Regions from separate parts of the Microbacterium testaceum StLB037 genome, predicted to be linked through region 1. Evidence: predicted binding sites of a transcription regulator. Region 1 holds the regulator's gene; the other holds the start of a gene.
What was found. Region 1 encodes HspR, which represses chaperone genes until heat shock. Its sites were predicted from a motif close to AAGTTGAGTCNNNNNGACTCAACTT; they were not measured.
Positions count from the first base shown of each region.

Region 1 (7,760 bases):
ACGTGGTGCTCGTCGGCGGCTCGACCCGCATGCCCGCGGTCGCCGAGCTCGTCAAGAAGGAGACCGGCAAGGACGCGAACAAGGGCGTGAACCCCGACGAGGTCGTGGCCGTGGGCGCAGCCCTGCAGGCCGGTGTCCTCAAGGGCGAGCGCAAGGACGTGCTGCTCATCGACGTCACCCCCCTGAGCCTCGGTATCGAGACCAAGGGCGGCATCATGACCAAGCTCATCGAGCGCAACACGGCCATCCCGACCAAGCGCAGCGAGACCTTCACCACCGCCGACGACAACCAGCCGTCGGTCGCGATCCAGGTCTTCCAGGGCGAGCGCGAGTTCACCCGCGACAACAAGCCCCTCGGCACCTTCGAGCTCACCGGTATCGCCCCGGCTCCCCGTGGCATCCCGCAGGTCGAGGTCACCTTCGACATCGACGCGAACGGCATCGTCCACGTGTCGGCGAAGGACAAGGGCACCGGCAAGGAGCAGTCGATGACCATCACGGGCGGCTCGTCGCTGCCCAAGGAGGACATCGAGCGCATGGTGCGCGAGGCCGAGGAGAACGCGGCCGAAGACAAGAAGCGCCGCGAGTCCGCCGAGACCCGCAACCAGGCCGAGACCCTGTCGTACTCGATCGAGAAGCTGATCAAGGAGAACGAGGACAAGCTCCCCGCCGAGGTCAAGGCCGAGGTGCAGGGCGACGTCGATGCGCTCAAGACGGCTCTCGCCGGTGACGACGACGACGCGGTCAAGACCGCGTTCGACAAGCTGAACGCCAGCCAGGGCAAGCTCGGCGAGGCCATCTACGCCTCGTCGCAGGCCGCGGGCGAGCCCGCCGACCCCAACGTGGGTCAGCCCGGCAACGGCGAGACGCCGAACCCCGAGGAAGACGTCATCGACGCCGAGGTCGTCGACGACGAGAACCCCGACGAGAAGAAGTAAGCAGAGACCATGGCACACAAGGACGACGAACAGCCCACGGGCTCGGGCGCCGGTCCTGACGAGACGGGGCCGGAGGAGAACACCTCCGGCCCCGCGCCGTCGGGTGACCAGCCTGAGACGGACGCCGGCCAGGACCCGGATGCCGAGGGCCTGACCATCGACGACATCCTCGGCGCCGAGCAGACGCCCGAGGCCGCCGCAGAGGGCGCTTCCTCCGACAAGGAAGCGTCGCTGCTGATCGACCTCAAGCGGCTGCAGGCCGAGTACGCCAACTACCGCAGGCGGACCGAGGAGCAGCGCGAGCGCGAGATCGAGCGCGCCAAGGGCGAGGCCGTGAAGGGCCTCCTGCCCGTCATGGACGACCTCGACCGGGCCGCCAAGCACGGTGACCTCGTCGAGGGAAGCCCCCTCGCGGCCATCGGCGAGAAAGTGCGCGCCGTGGCCGAGCGCCTCGGCGTGGTGTCGTACGGCGCCGTCGGCGACGTGTTCGACCCGCAGCAGCACGAGGCGATCTTCCAGGCCCCGACTCCGGGCGTGACCGAGACGACGATCCTCGAGGTCGTCGAGGTCGGCTACCGCCTCGGCTCGGTCGAACTGCGACCGGCGAAGGTCGTCGTCGCCGTGCCGGCCTAAGAGGAGGACACATGGCGAGTCAGGACTGGTTCGACAAGGACTTCTACAAGGTCCTCGGTGTCGACAAGAGCGTCAGCGCGGCTGATCTGAAGAAGACCTACCGCAAGCTCGCGCGCCAGTATCACCCCGACTCGAACCCGGGCGACGCGAAGGCGGAAGCCAAGTTCAAGGAGATCAGCGAGGCCTACTCGGTGCTCAACGATCCCGAGCAGCGCGAGGAGTACGACCAGATCCGGGCCATGGGCTCGGGGGCGCGCTTCTCGGCTCCGGGGGCGAGCGGCGGGGGCTTCGACGACGTCTTCAGCCGATTCGGTCAGCAGCGCGGGGGATCGACGAGCGGTCCCGCCGGCTTCGAGGACTTCTTCTCGATGTTCGACCAGGGCGGAGGGGGCTTCGGCTCCGGACGCTTCGGCCAGACGACGGGCGGATACCGCGGGTACGGCGGTCCGCAGCGCGGATCGGACGTCACGGCGCGTACGACGATCGACTTCGTCACCGCGGCCAAGGGCGAGACCATCACCCTGCAGGGCGAGGACAACAAGCCCTTCAAGGTGAAGATCCCCGCCGGCGTCTCGGACGGGCAGAAGATCCGTCTTCGCGGTCGAGGTCGTCCCTCGCCCGACGGCGGCGAGAGCGGCGACATCGTCGTGACGGTCGCGGTGCGTCCGCACCCGGTCTTCACGCGTGACGGCCTCAACCTGCGGCTGACGGTCCCCGTGACCTTCACCGAGGCGGCGCTCGGCGCGACGATCGAAGTCCCCACCCTCGGCGGCGACCCGGTGCGGCTGCGTGTCGCCCCGGGCACCCCGTCCGGGCGCGTGCTGCGCGTCAAGGGGCGTGGCATCCAGACCTCCAAGGGCACCGGCGACCTGCTCGCCGAAGTCCAGGTCGCGGTCCCCACGCACCTCGACGACGCCGCCCGCGAGGCCCTCGAGCGGTTCCACGAGCTCGAGCCGAAAGAGAATCCCCGCGCCGACCTGATGGCCAAGGCGCGATAACACCACGACGCCGGGGCTCGGCATCCGGGATCCACGGATGCCGGGACCCCGGCGAACGGCACGAGCGAGAGGAGAAGACGTGGCCGACCGAGAGATCGATGAGGATTCCCCCCTCTTCGCCATCGCCGTCGCCGCCGAGCTGTCGAACATGCACCCGCAGACCCTGCGGCAGTACGACCGGCTCGGTCTCGTCGTTCCCGCGCGGACCCAGGGTGGTTCGCGGCGGTACTCGAGTCGGCACGTGCAGCAGCTGCGCGAGGTCGCCCGCCTGTCGAGCGAGGGCATGAGCCTGCCGGCGATCGCGCGGCTGTTGACTCTCGAGCGCCAGGTGCACGACCTGTCGCGTCGGGTGAACGAGCTCGAACGGCAGCTGGTGGCCGAGCGCGAGTCGCGTCCCGGGGCGCGCGTGTTCGCCGCGGGGGCGACCGGCTCGGTCGTGACCCTGCGTCACGGAGCGCGCGTGCGCCGCGCGACCGACATCGTGTTGTGGCGTCCGCGCGATCCGCACGGCGACTGACGCCGCTCCCGTGTGACGCGAGCGCCGCCCCGCGCGCCGCGAGCCCCCTGAGTGCGAGGCAAGGTCCCTGAGTGCGAGGCAAGGTCCCTGAGCTTGTCGAAGGGACCGGGATGCCGCGGTCGCCCGGTGGCTTCGACGAGCTCAGCCACCTCGACGAGCTCAGCCACCTCGACGAGCTCAGCCACCTCGACGAGCTCAGCCACCTCGACGAGCTCAGCCACCTCGGCGGGGTCAGGCCGGATCGAGCCTCAGCACGGTCGGTGACTCGCCGAGCTTCAGGTCGTCGACGATGCGCACCGTCCGGGCGATGTCGTCCACCGCGCCGATGATCGTGCCGAAGCGCTCGCGGTCGGAGCAGACCGCGGTGACCGTCACGAAGTGCGAGCCGGTGTCCCACGTGTAGGTGGCGAACGGCGGCGTCTTCGGGTCGGTCGGCAGTGGCATGGCGAGCTTCTCGCCGACGCCGAGGTAGGGGTTCCGGAACGACTCGGTGTCGTCGTACTCCATCGGCATCATCGCCCGTGCGGTGCGCAGCTGCGGTGTGGCCTCCTGCAGCTGCGCCATCACGACGAGCAGTTCCGGATCGCTCTTCCACACCCACACCAGCACGCGCCCGGCCGCGCGGCGCATCAGCAGCGGAGCGGCCTGGCTGAGGATCCACGCGAAAGCCCCGCCGCCGGGACGGGGCGTCGAGCCCGCGGCGGTGTTCGCCTGGTTGAGGAGCATGCCGATGGCGGCCTTGCGGTGGCGGCGGCCACGGAATCCGAGGGAGCCCGTCACGGGCACCCAGCGGTCGGCGGGAGCGTCGGCCTGCAGTCGGGACATGGGTCCAGCCTAAAGGCCGCCCCTCTTGTCATCCAGTGGGATATGCGTTTCACTGAACGACATGACCGAGGCTTCCACGCGCACCGTCGACCGGGCTCTGTCGCTCCTCGCGACCGTGTGCGACCGGGGTCCGTTGACGCTGGCGGACGCCGCGCGCGCGGCCGACCTCTCGGCGAGCACCGCTCTGCGGCTGTTGCGCACGCTCGAGGCCCAGGAGTTCGTGCGCCGCGGGGACGACGGCCGCTACGTCGCGGGCGTGCGGCTGGTGCAGCTCGGCGCGCGCGCTCTCTCGAACGATTCGCTCGTCTCGCTCGCGGAGCCCGCTCTCTCTCGGATCGTCGACCGCACGGGGGAGTCGAGCTACCTGGCCGTCCGCGGTGCGGGCGAGACGGCCGTCTACATCGCCATCGTCGAGGGCACCCACTCCATCCGCCACGCGAGCTGGGTGGGGCGAACGATCCCCCTGAACGGATCGGCGGCCGGTGCGGTGTTGACCGGGCGCACCGGCCCCGACGGCTACGTCGTCGTCACCCAGGGCGTCGAGGCCGACGTGACCGCGATCGCGGCGCCGATCCTCGTGGGCGGGCGGGCCGTGGCATCCCTCTCCGTCGTCGTCCCCAGCTACCGCACCACCGAAACCCGAACCGCCGAGATCGGACGCGTGCTCCTCGCCGAGAGCCGTTCGATCGGGGCGGTGTCCGACGTCGAAGGAGACAGAACGACATGACCGGAACGCGAGAGATCCGCGCCCCACGAGGGACGACGCTCACCGCCAAGAGCTGGCAGACCGAGGCCCCGCTGCGGATGCTCATGAACAACCTCGACCCCGAGGTCGCCGAACGGCCCGAAGACCTCATCGTCTACGGCGGTACGGGCAAGGCCGCCCGCAACTGGGCGAGCTACGACGCGATCGTCGCGACGCTCGCCGACCTCGACGACGACGAGACGCTGCTCGTGCAGTCCGGCAAGCCCGTGGGGGTGTTCCGCACGAACGTGTGGGCACCGCGCGTGCTTCTGGCCAACTCGAACCTCGTGGGTGACTGGGCCACCTGGCCCGAGTTCCGCCGCCTCGAGGCGGAGGGCCTCATGATGTACGGCCAGATGACGGCCGGCTCGTGGATCTACATCGGCACGCAGGGCATCCTGCAGGGCACGTACGAGACGTTCGGGGCGGTGGCGCGCAAGCGCTTCGGCGGCACCCTCGCCGGGACCCTCACCGTCACCGGCGGCTGCGGCGGCATGGGCGGCGCCCAGCCCCTGTCGGTCACGCTCAACGGCGGCGTCGTGCTCATCGTCGACGTCGATGAGACGCGGCTCCGGCGCCGCCAGGGCAAGCGCTACCTCGATGAGGTCGCCACCGACCTCGACGACGCGCTCGAGCGCGTGCTGGCCGCGAAGGCCGAGGGCCGTGCCCTCTCGGTCGGTCTCGTCGGCAACAGCTCCGAGGTGCTGCCCGAGCTGCTCCGCCGCGACGTGCCGGTCGACATCGTCACCGACCAGACCTCCGCCCACGACCCGCTCGCCTACCTTCCCGCGGGCATCGCCTTCGAGGACTGGCGCACCGAGTCGGCCCGCGACCCCGAGGGCTTCACCGCCCGTGCGCGCGAGTCCATGGCCCGCCACGTCGAGGCGATGGTGGAGTTCCAGAAGCGCGGCGCCGAGGTGTTCGACTACGGCAACTCGATCCGCGACGAGGCTCGGCAGGGCGGATACGCCGACGCCTTCGCGTTCCCCGGCTTCGTGCCGGCGTACATCCGCCCGCTGTTCTGCGAGGGCCTCGGCCCGTTCCGCTGGGTGGCGCTGTCGGGCGACCCCGCCGACATCGCCGTGACCGACCACGCGATCCTCGAGCTCTTCCCCGAGAACGAGGGGCTCAAGCGCTGGATCACCGCCGCGCAGGAGCACGTGGAGTTCGAGGGCCTTCCCGCCCGCATCTGCTGGCTCGGCTACGGCGACCGCGCCAAGGCGGCGGTCCGCTTCAACGAACTCGTCGCCGAGGGCAGGATCTCGGCCCCGATCGTGATCGGCCGCGACCACCTCGACTCCGGCTCGGTGGCCTCGCCCTACCGCGAAACGGAGGCCATGGCGGATGGATCGGATGCCATCGCCGATTGGCCCATCCTCAACGCGCTCCTCAACACCGCCTCCGGCGCCACCTGGGTGTCGCTCCACCACGGCGGCGGGGTGGGCATCGGCCGCTCGATCCACGCGGGCCAGGTCTCGGTCGCCGACGGCACGCCGCTCGCGGCCGAGAAGCTCCAGCGCCTCCTCACGAACGACCCCGGTATGGGCGTCATCCGTCACGTGGATGCCGGATACGACCGCGCGATCGAGGTCGCCCGCGAGCGCGGGGTGCGCGTGCCGATGCTCGACTCATGACGCCCGTCACCACCCTCCTCGACGCCATCTCGGGCATCGGCCGCGAGCCGCGCAGCGGCGGCTACGCCCGCCCGGTCTTCTCGACCGCCGAACGCGACCTGCGCGCGTGGTTCGTCGCCGAGGCCGAGGCGCGCGGGCTCGACGTCGAGGTCGACCGCAACGGCATCCTGTGGGCCTGGTGGGGGATGCCGGGACCCGGCGCCGTCGTCACCGGAAGCCACCTCGACTCGGTGCCCGGTGGCGGGGCGTTCGACGGGCCGCTGGGCGTCGCGGCTGCGCTCGCCGCGGTCGACGTCCTGCGCTCGCGGGGGATCGCTCCCGCAAAGCCCTTCGCGATCGCGGTGTTCCCCGAGGAGGAGGGCTCGCGCTTCGGTGTCGCGTGCCTCGGTTCGCGGCTGCTGACCGGGGCGTTGTCTCCGGATGCCGCGCGCCGCCTCACCGACCGCGACGGCGACACGCTCGCCGACGTCTTCGCCGCGGGCGGCATCGACCCGGCCCGGATCGGACCCGACGCCGAAACGCTCGCCCGCATCGGCGTCTTCGTCGAGCTCCATGTCGAGCAGGGGCGCGGGCTCATCGACCTCGACCGTCCCTTCGCCGTCGCCGAGTCGATCCTCGGCCACGGCCGCTTCAAGGTGTCGGTGCGCGGCGAGGGCAACCACGCCGGGACGACCCTCATGGCCGACCGCCGCGATCCGGTGGTCGCCGCCGCCGGCATGGTCGGTCGCATCGCCGACCTGGCCGACGCGGTCGAGGACGCGCGTGCTACCGTCGGCCGCTTCGAGCCCGTGCCCGGCGGCACCAACGTCATCGCGTCGTCGGTCGACTTCTGGATCGACGCGCGGCATCCCGACGACGCCGTCACCCGCCGCCTCGTCTCCGACATCGAGCGCTCGTGCGTCGAGCTCGCCGCCGCGCGGGGGTGCGAGGCGGTGCTCGTCGAGGAATCGTGGAGCCCCACGGTCGGCTTCGACCCCGCGCTCGCGGGACGCCTCGGTGCGGCGCTCGCCGACGCCCCGTACCTGCGCACCGGGGCGGGCCATGACGCCGGCATCCTCGCGAGCGCCGTCCCCACCGGCATGCTGTTCGTCCGCAATCCCTCGGGCATCTCGCACTCACCCGAGGAGCACGTCGCCGACGCCGACGCCGACGCGTCCGCCGCGGCGCTCGCCGATGTCCTGCAGGACCTGCTGTCGTGACCCGCTTCTGGGCGCCGCGGGCGTGGATCGGCGACGCCGTGGCGAGCGGCGTCCGCATCGTGGCATCCGGTGGGCTGATCACCTCCGTGGAGACCGAAGCGACTCCGGATGCCGACGACCACCGCCTCGACGGACTCGTGCTGCCGGGGGCGGTCAACGCGCACTCCCACGCCTTCCACCGGCTGCTCCGGGGCCGCACGCACGGCGACGGCGGCAGCTTCTGGACCTGGCGCGAGCTGATGTACCGCGAGGCCGGGCGGCTCGATCCCGC
Region 1 is NC_015125.1:1,879,192-1,886,951, forward strand. Features, by position in the region: gene dnaK (molecular chaperone DnaK) at 1-938, shown strand, start outside; gene MTES_RS08615 (nucleotide exchange factor GrpE) at 948-1,571, shown strand; gene MTES_RS08620 (DnaJ C-terminal domain-containing protein) at 1,583-2,569, shown strand; gene MTES_RS08625 (heat shock protein transcriptional repressor HspR) at 2,649-3,086, shown strand; gene MTES_RS08630 (hypothetical protein) at 3,318-3,911, opposite strand; gene MTES_RS08635 (IclR family transcriptional regulator) at 3,973-4,638, shown strand; gene hutU (urocanate hydratase) at 4,635-6,290, shown strand; gene MTES_RS08645 (allantoate amidohydrolase) at 6,287-7,489, shown strand; gene MTES_RS08650 (formimidoylglutamate deiminase) at 7,486-7,760, shown strand, end outside.

Region 2 (7,760 bases), 1.3 Mb from region 1:
CAGCGCCGAGCTGCAGCGGGGTGCCCCCGGCTCCGAGATCCTCGGCGAGGAGACCGGCAGCTCGGGCGATGCGCGCCTGCGCTGGATCATCGACCCGATCGACGGCACCGCGAATTTCGCCCGCGGACTGGCGTACTGGTGCATCTCGATCGCCGCCGAACTCGACGGCGAGGTGGTCGCGGGCGTGATCCTCGACCCCGTCGCCAACAACCTGTTCGCTGCGGGGGAGGGACCGGCGACCCTCAACGGCGCGCCCATGCGGTCGGCCTCGGCCCGAGATGATCGCTCCACCCTGCTGACGAGCTTCCCCGGGTCGCACGACGTCGACCTGCTGGGCGAGGAGGCGTTCGCGCTTCTCGCCCAGATCACGCGGGACTACCAGCACCACCACAGCACCGGCAGTGGTGCCCTGAATCTCGCGCACGTGGCGGCGGGCTGGTCGGACGCGACCATGGGATTCGACACGAACCCCTGGGACGTGGCGGCCGGGGCGCACATCCTCCGTCGCGCCGGCGGTGCCTTCGCGGGGTTCCGTGCGGGCGAGGAGGAGCCGCGCCCGCAGGCCGCCCTCGACTACGTCGCGTGGGGTGCCGGCGGCGACCACCGCGCCCTGCGCGAGCGGGTGCGGGAGCTGTCGGCCCCGTGGGGGCGCGCGGAGCACTGAAGGAAGGGATGCCACGCGGGGGCGTGGCATCCCTCCCCGTGGTTCGGATCAGTCGAGGGGGAGCTTCCAGGTGCGCAGGTGCTCCCAGGTCAGGGTCTGCCACCACCGGCCCGACCAGTCCGCGCTCGAGGTGCGGTAGAGCACGACCGTGTCACCGGCGAAACCGGTGGGGACGGGCACGTCGAGGCCGCGGATGAAGTCGGCGACCTCGTCGCGGAGGTCGGGGCGGACGTAGAGGTCGTGCGAGGCGAGTGAGAGGTGGGCGCGGAAGGACTCGGGGCGGAAGTCGTTGTTCTCGGGGTTGTGCACGGGGCGTCGGAACGGGGCGATCGCCCGGTCGACATCGCGAGCGAGAGCGACGAACGCGGTGTTGACGCTGCCGTCCGCGTTCTCGCTGACGTCGTACACGAACCCCTGACCTTGGCCGCGCACGCCGGCGTTGTGGACGGGGAACGCGGGGCGGTCGGCGAGCAGCGTCGACAGGGCGTCGATGACGTCCTGCTCGGCGAACCCGAAGGGCTGGCTGCCGACGAGCGTCGCGTGCGGGGGGAAGGCGCCCGCCGAGATGAGACCGTACTGGGCGCGGAGCTGGTCGGTGACGACGGTCACCGCTCGGCAGGTCTGGGGGTCGGGGCGGAGGTAGATGCCGTAGCGGAAGGGGTCGCTGTCGTCGCGCGGCCGGGTGCGGTCGGAATCCTTGGTCATTCGAGCTCGTTTCGCGAAGGGGAAAGGGAACGTTCCCTATCCTCATCCGCGTGGGTCGCGTCGCAAGAGACGAACCGTCGTCCAGCGGGTGAACGACGGGTGACGCGGTCAGGCGCGGGCAGCGGTGCGTCCCACGATGAGCTCGCCGTCGATCGCTCGGTGCTGGGTGCCCGTGGCGTCGCCGTCGATCTGGTCCACGACGTCGTCGACCGAGAGGCGGCCGATCCGGCCCAGTGGCTGGCGCCAGGAGGTGATCGCGAGGAGCGAGGTCGTGAAGGGCGACACCCCGTCGTACCCCGTGACCGAGAGGTCGCCGGGGGCCGAGAGTCCCCGGTCGCGGAGGCATTCGAGAGCGGCGATGGCCCACGCGTCGCTCGGTGTCATGAACGCGCTGACCCCGGCGTCGAGCACGGCGTGAACGATCGGAGCGATGCTGTCGGCCCGCGGCCCGGCGTCGTTGCCCGGGACGGGGACCACGTCGACGCCGAGCTCCCGCAGACGCGCGACCATCGCCTCGGTGCGCCGGGCCTGGGTGATGGAGTCCTTCGGGGACAGCGTCATCACCGCGACCCGGCGATGGCGGAGGTGAGCGACGTGATCGGCCAGCCCGCGCCCGCCCGCGACCTCGTCGCAATACACGCTGCTCACGGACGGGTCCTGCTCGGGTCGGCCCGCGACCACGGTCGGGATCCGTGCGGCGAACGGGATCACGTCCTCGACCGGCAGGGCGCCGCTGCACACGATCAGTCCTTCGACGCGCAGGGCGACGAGGGTCTCCAGGGCGCGTCGTTCGTCGGCGATCGAGAACGATCCCGCCCCGGTGGCGGTCACGGCGCGGTAGCCGCGCTCGGCGGCACGCTCCTGGAAGGCGGTGAGCAGGTGCCCGTAGAACGGCGTCGCGGCATCCCGGACGAAGACGCCGAGCGTGTGCGTCCGGTGCGCGGACATGCCGCGGGCGTGCGCGTTGGGGACGTAGCCCAGGCTCGCGGCGGCATCCCGTACGCGGCTGACCGTCCGTTCGGCGACGCCGGACGCCCCCGAGAGCGCCCGCGAGACGACCGACTTCGATACGCCCGCGGCGGCGGCGACGTCGTGGATCGTCGGGGCGGGACCGCCCCGGCGCGCGTGCGCGGGACGGGCGATCGGGTCGCCGTCGTCGGGCGTCAGGGCTGCCACGCCTTCACGCTAGCGCCCCGGGTCACGTGATGCCCGCGCGACCCGGCGGGGCGGTGTCGGTGGTCGATGCCAGGATGTCGGCATGCGCCTGCGCACGACGTCGACCCAACGCACCTACCGCTACGTGCGCCTGTCGATCGTCGGGGCGACGCTGGTCCTCGCGGTGTCGATCGGGCTCGAGGTCGCCGGCCGGGGCGCGCTGTCCTCCCTGAGCGCGGCGTTCTACACGCCCGCGGGGCACCTGTTCGTCGGGAGCCTCTGCGCCATCGCGCTGGCGCTGCTCGTGCTCTCGGGGCGCAGCGTCGAACAGGGGCTGCTCGATCTCGCGGCCGTGTTCGCGCTCGTCGTCGCGCTGGTCCCCACCCCGATCACCGACGCCTCGTGCGAAGGCGGCGCCGTGTGCGTGCCCGCCGCCGCGATCCCCGGGGTGGTCAACAGCGGCATCTCCGTGGCATCCCTCTCCCTCGTCGTCCTGGTCGCCGCAGCCGTCCTCGCGCGCACGCAGGGCTCCGCCGGGTGGGGGACCGTCGTGACGCTGGTCGCGATCGCGCTGACGGTCGCGGGGTTCGTGACGTGGGCCCTCGTCGACTTCCCGACGTTCCTGCGCGGTGCGCACAACGTCGCGGCGGTCGGCTTCTTCTCGGTGATCGGCGTGGTGGCCGCCGTCTCGGCGTGGCGTCCGCAGCGCGCTCCGCGTCGCTTCCGGGTGCTCTACGCCGTGGTGGCGGTCGGCATCCTGGGGGCGCTGTGCGCGCTCGTCGCGGTGCTGGTCGCCGGGGGTGCGGCGACGGTCACCGTCGCGGGCGTGCCTGCGGTGTTCCTCGGCGAATCGGTCGTGGTGACGCTGTTCGCGGTGTTCTGGCTCGTGCAGACGGTGGAGCTCTGGAACGCCCCCGATCCGACCCTCCGCGCGTGACTTCGCGTCTCGGAGCCCGCCGAAACCCCTATCGACCGTCGGGGGCGGCGGTGCGACGCTGACGCCATGTCCTCGCTCCGCTTCCGTCTCGTTCCCCTCTTCGTGCTCGCGGCCGTCCTGAGCGGGTGCGCGTCGACGTCCGGCACCCCGGCTCCGGATGCCGCGAGCGAGGCGCCCGTGACGGACTCGGGTGTCACCACCGATGACGGTGTCGCCATCACCGTGCGCGCGGGGTTCGGGTGCACCGACGAGATGCTCGCGTACCTGGCGTCCAACGGCTTCGGGGACGTCCCACCCGTGGACCCCGGGGAGTTCGCGTTCCCCGAGGGCGTCGACATCGCCGCGACTCCGACGTGCTTCGTCTCCGAGGACGACGGGCAGGGCGCGTCGCGCGAATCGGCCCTGTTCTTCGACGACCCGGACGGCGCGATCACGCAGGCCGATGCCGCCTTCCACGCGGCGGGATGGCAGGGCGAGGCCAGCGATTCGCTCGCGGGCAAGACGGGCGTCTGGTGGAGCGATGGAACGGATGCGATGACGGCCCGTCACTCGGTCGGCGGCGGCGTGTTGGAGGTGAACGGAAGCACCGCGGCGTGGTTCACCTGGGCGTCGTGAGATTGCCGGGAATAACCTCGGAACGTCGTCGTTGAAGTTGATACCTCGCCGCTCAAGTCTCAAACTTGAGTGAGCTCGACTCATGTATCACAGGAGACGTTCGTGCCCGAAGACTTCACCCCCGGCGCCGGGGAAAACGGCGCCCAGTCGTTCGACGAGTTCCTCGCCCGCTACCTCGCGGGGGAGCGCGCTCGCGCCGAACGGTCCATCGATCTCAGCCGCTTCCTCAGCGCCCGCACGCAGGAGGCTCTCCAGGCCGCGGGCCGGTTCGCGCTCGGCCGCGGTCAGCGCGAGCTCGATGCCCTGCACGTGCTGCACGTCCTCGTGGGGCAGTCGCCCGCCCGCGAGGCCGTCGCGCGCCTCGGCGCCGACCCCGCCGCGATCGCGCGTGCGGCGGAGAGCCGCCTTCCCGCCGCGGGCGAGGCGGCCGATGTGGACGGTGCGGTCGTTGCCGGGTCGGTGCAGCGCGCGCTGTTCCACGCGTTCCAGGTCGCCCGGGCCGCGGGTTCCACCTACGTCGACCCCGACCACCTCTTCTTCGCCCTCGTGCTCGCGCAGGACGCGCCCGCCGGGCAGATCCTCGCGCAGGCCGGCGTCACGGCCGAGGCCCTGACCCAGGGTGTGCGCGAGACCGTCGTCGGCGGGACCGAGACCGCGGCGCCGAGCGAAGCGGCATCCGCCACCCCGAACCTCGACCGGTTCGGCACCGACCTGACCGCCCTCGCGACGGCGGGCCGGCTCGACCCCGTCATCGGTCGGTCCGACGAGATCGAGCAGACGATCGAGATCCTCAGCCGCCGCACGAAGAACAACCCCGTGCTGATCGGTGAGGCCGGCGTCGGCAAGACGGCGATCGTCGAGGGACTCGCGCGGGCGATCGTCGCCGACGAGGTCCCCGAGCAGCTGCGCGGAACGCGCGTGGTGTCGATCGACCTGGCCGCGATGCTCGCGGGCGCCCGGTACCGCGGCGACTTCGAGGAGCGTCTCACTCAGACGATGGAGGAGATCGCGGCATCCCAGAAGCTCGTCGTCTTCATCGACGAGGTGCACACGCTCGTCGGTGCCGGCGGCAGTGGCGACGGGTCGATGGACGCGGGCAACATCCTCAAGCCGCGCCTGGCGCGCGGCGACGTGCGTCTCATCGGCGCGACGACGCTGCGGGAGTACCGCACGATCGAGAAGGACCCCGCTCTCGAACGGCGCCTGCAGCCGGTGCGCGTCGGCGAGCCGTCGCTGGCGGATGCCGTGGAGATCCTCCGCGGTCTCCGTTCGGCGTACGAGGAGCACCACGCCGTGACGTACACCGAGGACGCGCTGCGCGCCGCGGTCGAGCTGAGCGACCGGTACCTGCCCGACCGCGTGCTGCCCGATAAGGCGATCGACCTCGTCGACCAGGCTGGGGCGCGGCTGCGGCTGCGGCTCGGCGTCTCGGTCGACACGTCCTCGCTGCTCGAGCGGCTCGCGACGCTCGAGGCGGAGAAGAACGCCGCCGTCTCCGCGGAGCACTACGAGGAGGCCTCGCGCCTTCGCGACGAGATGGCCGCCGTGCAGGCGCAGCTCGACGAGGCCACCCGCGCCCCGCGCGCCGCGGCCGTCGTCGACGAGCCCGAGATCGCCGCGGTGATCAGCCGTGCCACCGGGATCCCGGTCGCCCGCCTGACCGCGACCGAGCGCGGCCGCCTCTCGCAGCTGGAGGACGAGCTGCACGCCCGGGTCATCGGGCAGGACGACGCGGTGACCGCGGTCGCCAAGGCCGTGCGCCGCAACCGCACGGGCATGGGGGATGAGAACCGACCCGTCGGTTCGTTCCTCTTCCTCGGGCCCACCGGTGTCGGAAAGACCGAGCTCGCGAAGGCTCTCGCCGGATCGCTCTTCGACGACGACGGCGCGGTGATCCGCTTCGACATGAGCGAGTTCGGCGAGCGGCACACCGTGTCGCGTCTCGTCGGTGCTCCTCCCGGATACGTCGGTTACGACGAGGCCGGTCAGCTCACCGAGCGCGTGCGTCGCAACCCGTACGCGGTCGTGCTGTTCGACGAGATCGAGAAGGCGCACCCCGACGTGTTCACCCTGCTGCTGCAGGTACTCGACGACGGGCGCCTGACCGACGGCCAGGGCCGCACGGTCGACTTCCGCAACACGGTCATCGTGATGACCTCCAACCTGGGCGCCGAGATCCTGGCATCCCGTTCCGGGGCGATCGGCTTCACGACGGGCGCGTTCGCGGCCGAGGACGTGCGCGAGCGGGTCCTGGGCAAGCTGCGCGAGGCGATGCGGCCCGAGTTCCTCAACCGCATCGACGACATCGTGCTGTTCCAGAAGCTCGAGAAGGCGCAGCTGCGCGAGATCGTCCGGCTGCTGCTCGGCGCCTCCTCGCGGCGGCTTTCGGCGCGGAACGTCACCCTCGACGTGACGGAGGCCGCGGTGGATCGCCTCGCCGAGGTCGGCTACGAGCCCGAATACGGTGCGCGGCCGTTGCGCCGGGTCATCCAGCGCGAGGTCGACGATCGCATCGCCGACCTGTTCGTCTCGGGCGAGCTGGTCGACGGGGGAGCGGTGACGGTGGATGCCGACGCCTCGGGCTTCGTGGTCCGCGCCGCCGCGGGGGCGCTCGCGGCCTGACACCCTCTCGAAGGCCCTCGGTGCTGCGGCGCCGGGGGCCTTCGGCGTGGGTGGGCGGCGGGTGGCTGTGGCTGCGCTCGTGCCGGTGCTCTCGCTCGTTCAGTGTCCAAAACACCCGGACGGTCTGAAAAAACGTCCGGGTGTTTTGGACACTCAGGCCCGGGGGGCGCGGCGGGGTGCGGGGCGATCGCCCGGATGTCGGAGGTTCGGGGCAGAGTAGAGGCATGAGTCGTATCGGCACGATCTTCAGCCCGTACCCCCACCCGCCCGAAGAGCTGCGCGACGCCGCGCGTGCGGCGGAGGACGCCGGCATCGAGGAGCTGTGGCTCTGGGAGGACTGCTTCCGCTCCTCGGCCTGGGCCGCCGCAGCCGCCGCCCTCGCGGTCACCGACCACCTGCGCATCGGCGTCGGCATCGCGCCGTTCCCGCTCCGCAGCGTCGCCGCCTCGGCGATGGAGGTCGCGACCATCGAGCGCATGTTCCCGGGGCGACTCCTCCCCGGGTTCGGACACGGCGTGCAGGACTGGATGCGGCAGATCGGGGCGAAGGCCGCGTCGCCGCTCACGCTCATGCACGAGCAGCTCCCCGCTCTCCGTTCGTTGCTCGCCGGCGACACCGTGAGCGCCGAGGGACGGTACGTCCGTCTGCGCGACGTGTCGCTCGATTGGCCTCCCGTCGAGGCGCCGCTCGTGTACGCGGCCGCCGAGGGGCCGAAGACCCTGGCTCTCGCCGGCGCCGTCGCCGATGGGGTCATCCTCGACAGCCGGCACACGGTCGACGAGATCGCGGAGTCGGTGCGCACGGTTCAGGCGGGACGCGTGGATGCCGGTCGCGACGGCCGCGCCGACGTCGTCGCCTACGTGCTCACGGCCTTCGGGCCGGACGCGCACGAACGCGCGATCGCCGCGGCGGGGGATCGGCCCGACGCCGCAGAACGCGTTCTCGCCGGCTCGGTGTCCGAGGTGGCCGAGAGTGTCGCGCGCTTCCAGGCGGTCGGCGTCGACGACGTCGTGCTCCTGCCCACCGATGAGGTCGACCTCGCGGCGTTCTTCTCGGCGGTCG
Region 2 is NC_015125.1:3,131,130-3,138,889, forward strand. Features, by position in the region: gene MTES_RS14245 (inositol monophosphatase family protein) at 1-664, shown strand, start outside; gene MTES_RS14250 (2'-5' RNA ligase family protein) at 713-1,369, opposite strand; gene MTES_RS14255 (LacI family DNA-binding transcriptional regulator) at 1,478-2,545, opposite strand; gene MTES_RS14260 (hypothetical protein) at 2,628-3,461, shown strand; gene MTES_RS14265 (haloacid dehalogenase) at 3,528-4,076, shown strand; gene MTES_RS14270 (ATP-dependent Clp protease ATP-binding subunit) at 4,179-6,698, shown strand; gene MTES_RS14275 (LLM class flavin-dependent oxidoreductase) at 6,923-7,760, shown strand, end outside.
Region 2: MTES_RS14270 (ATP-dependent Clp protease ATP-binding subunit) is a predicted target of HspR. The motif match lies at 4,139-4,163, and genes of this name have one in related genera.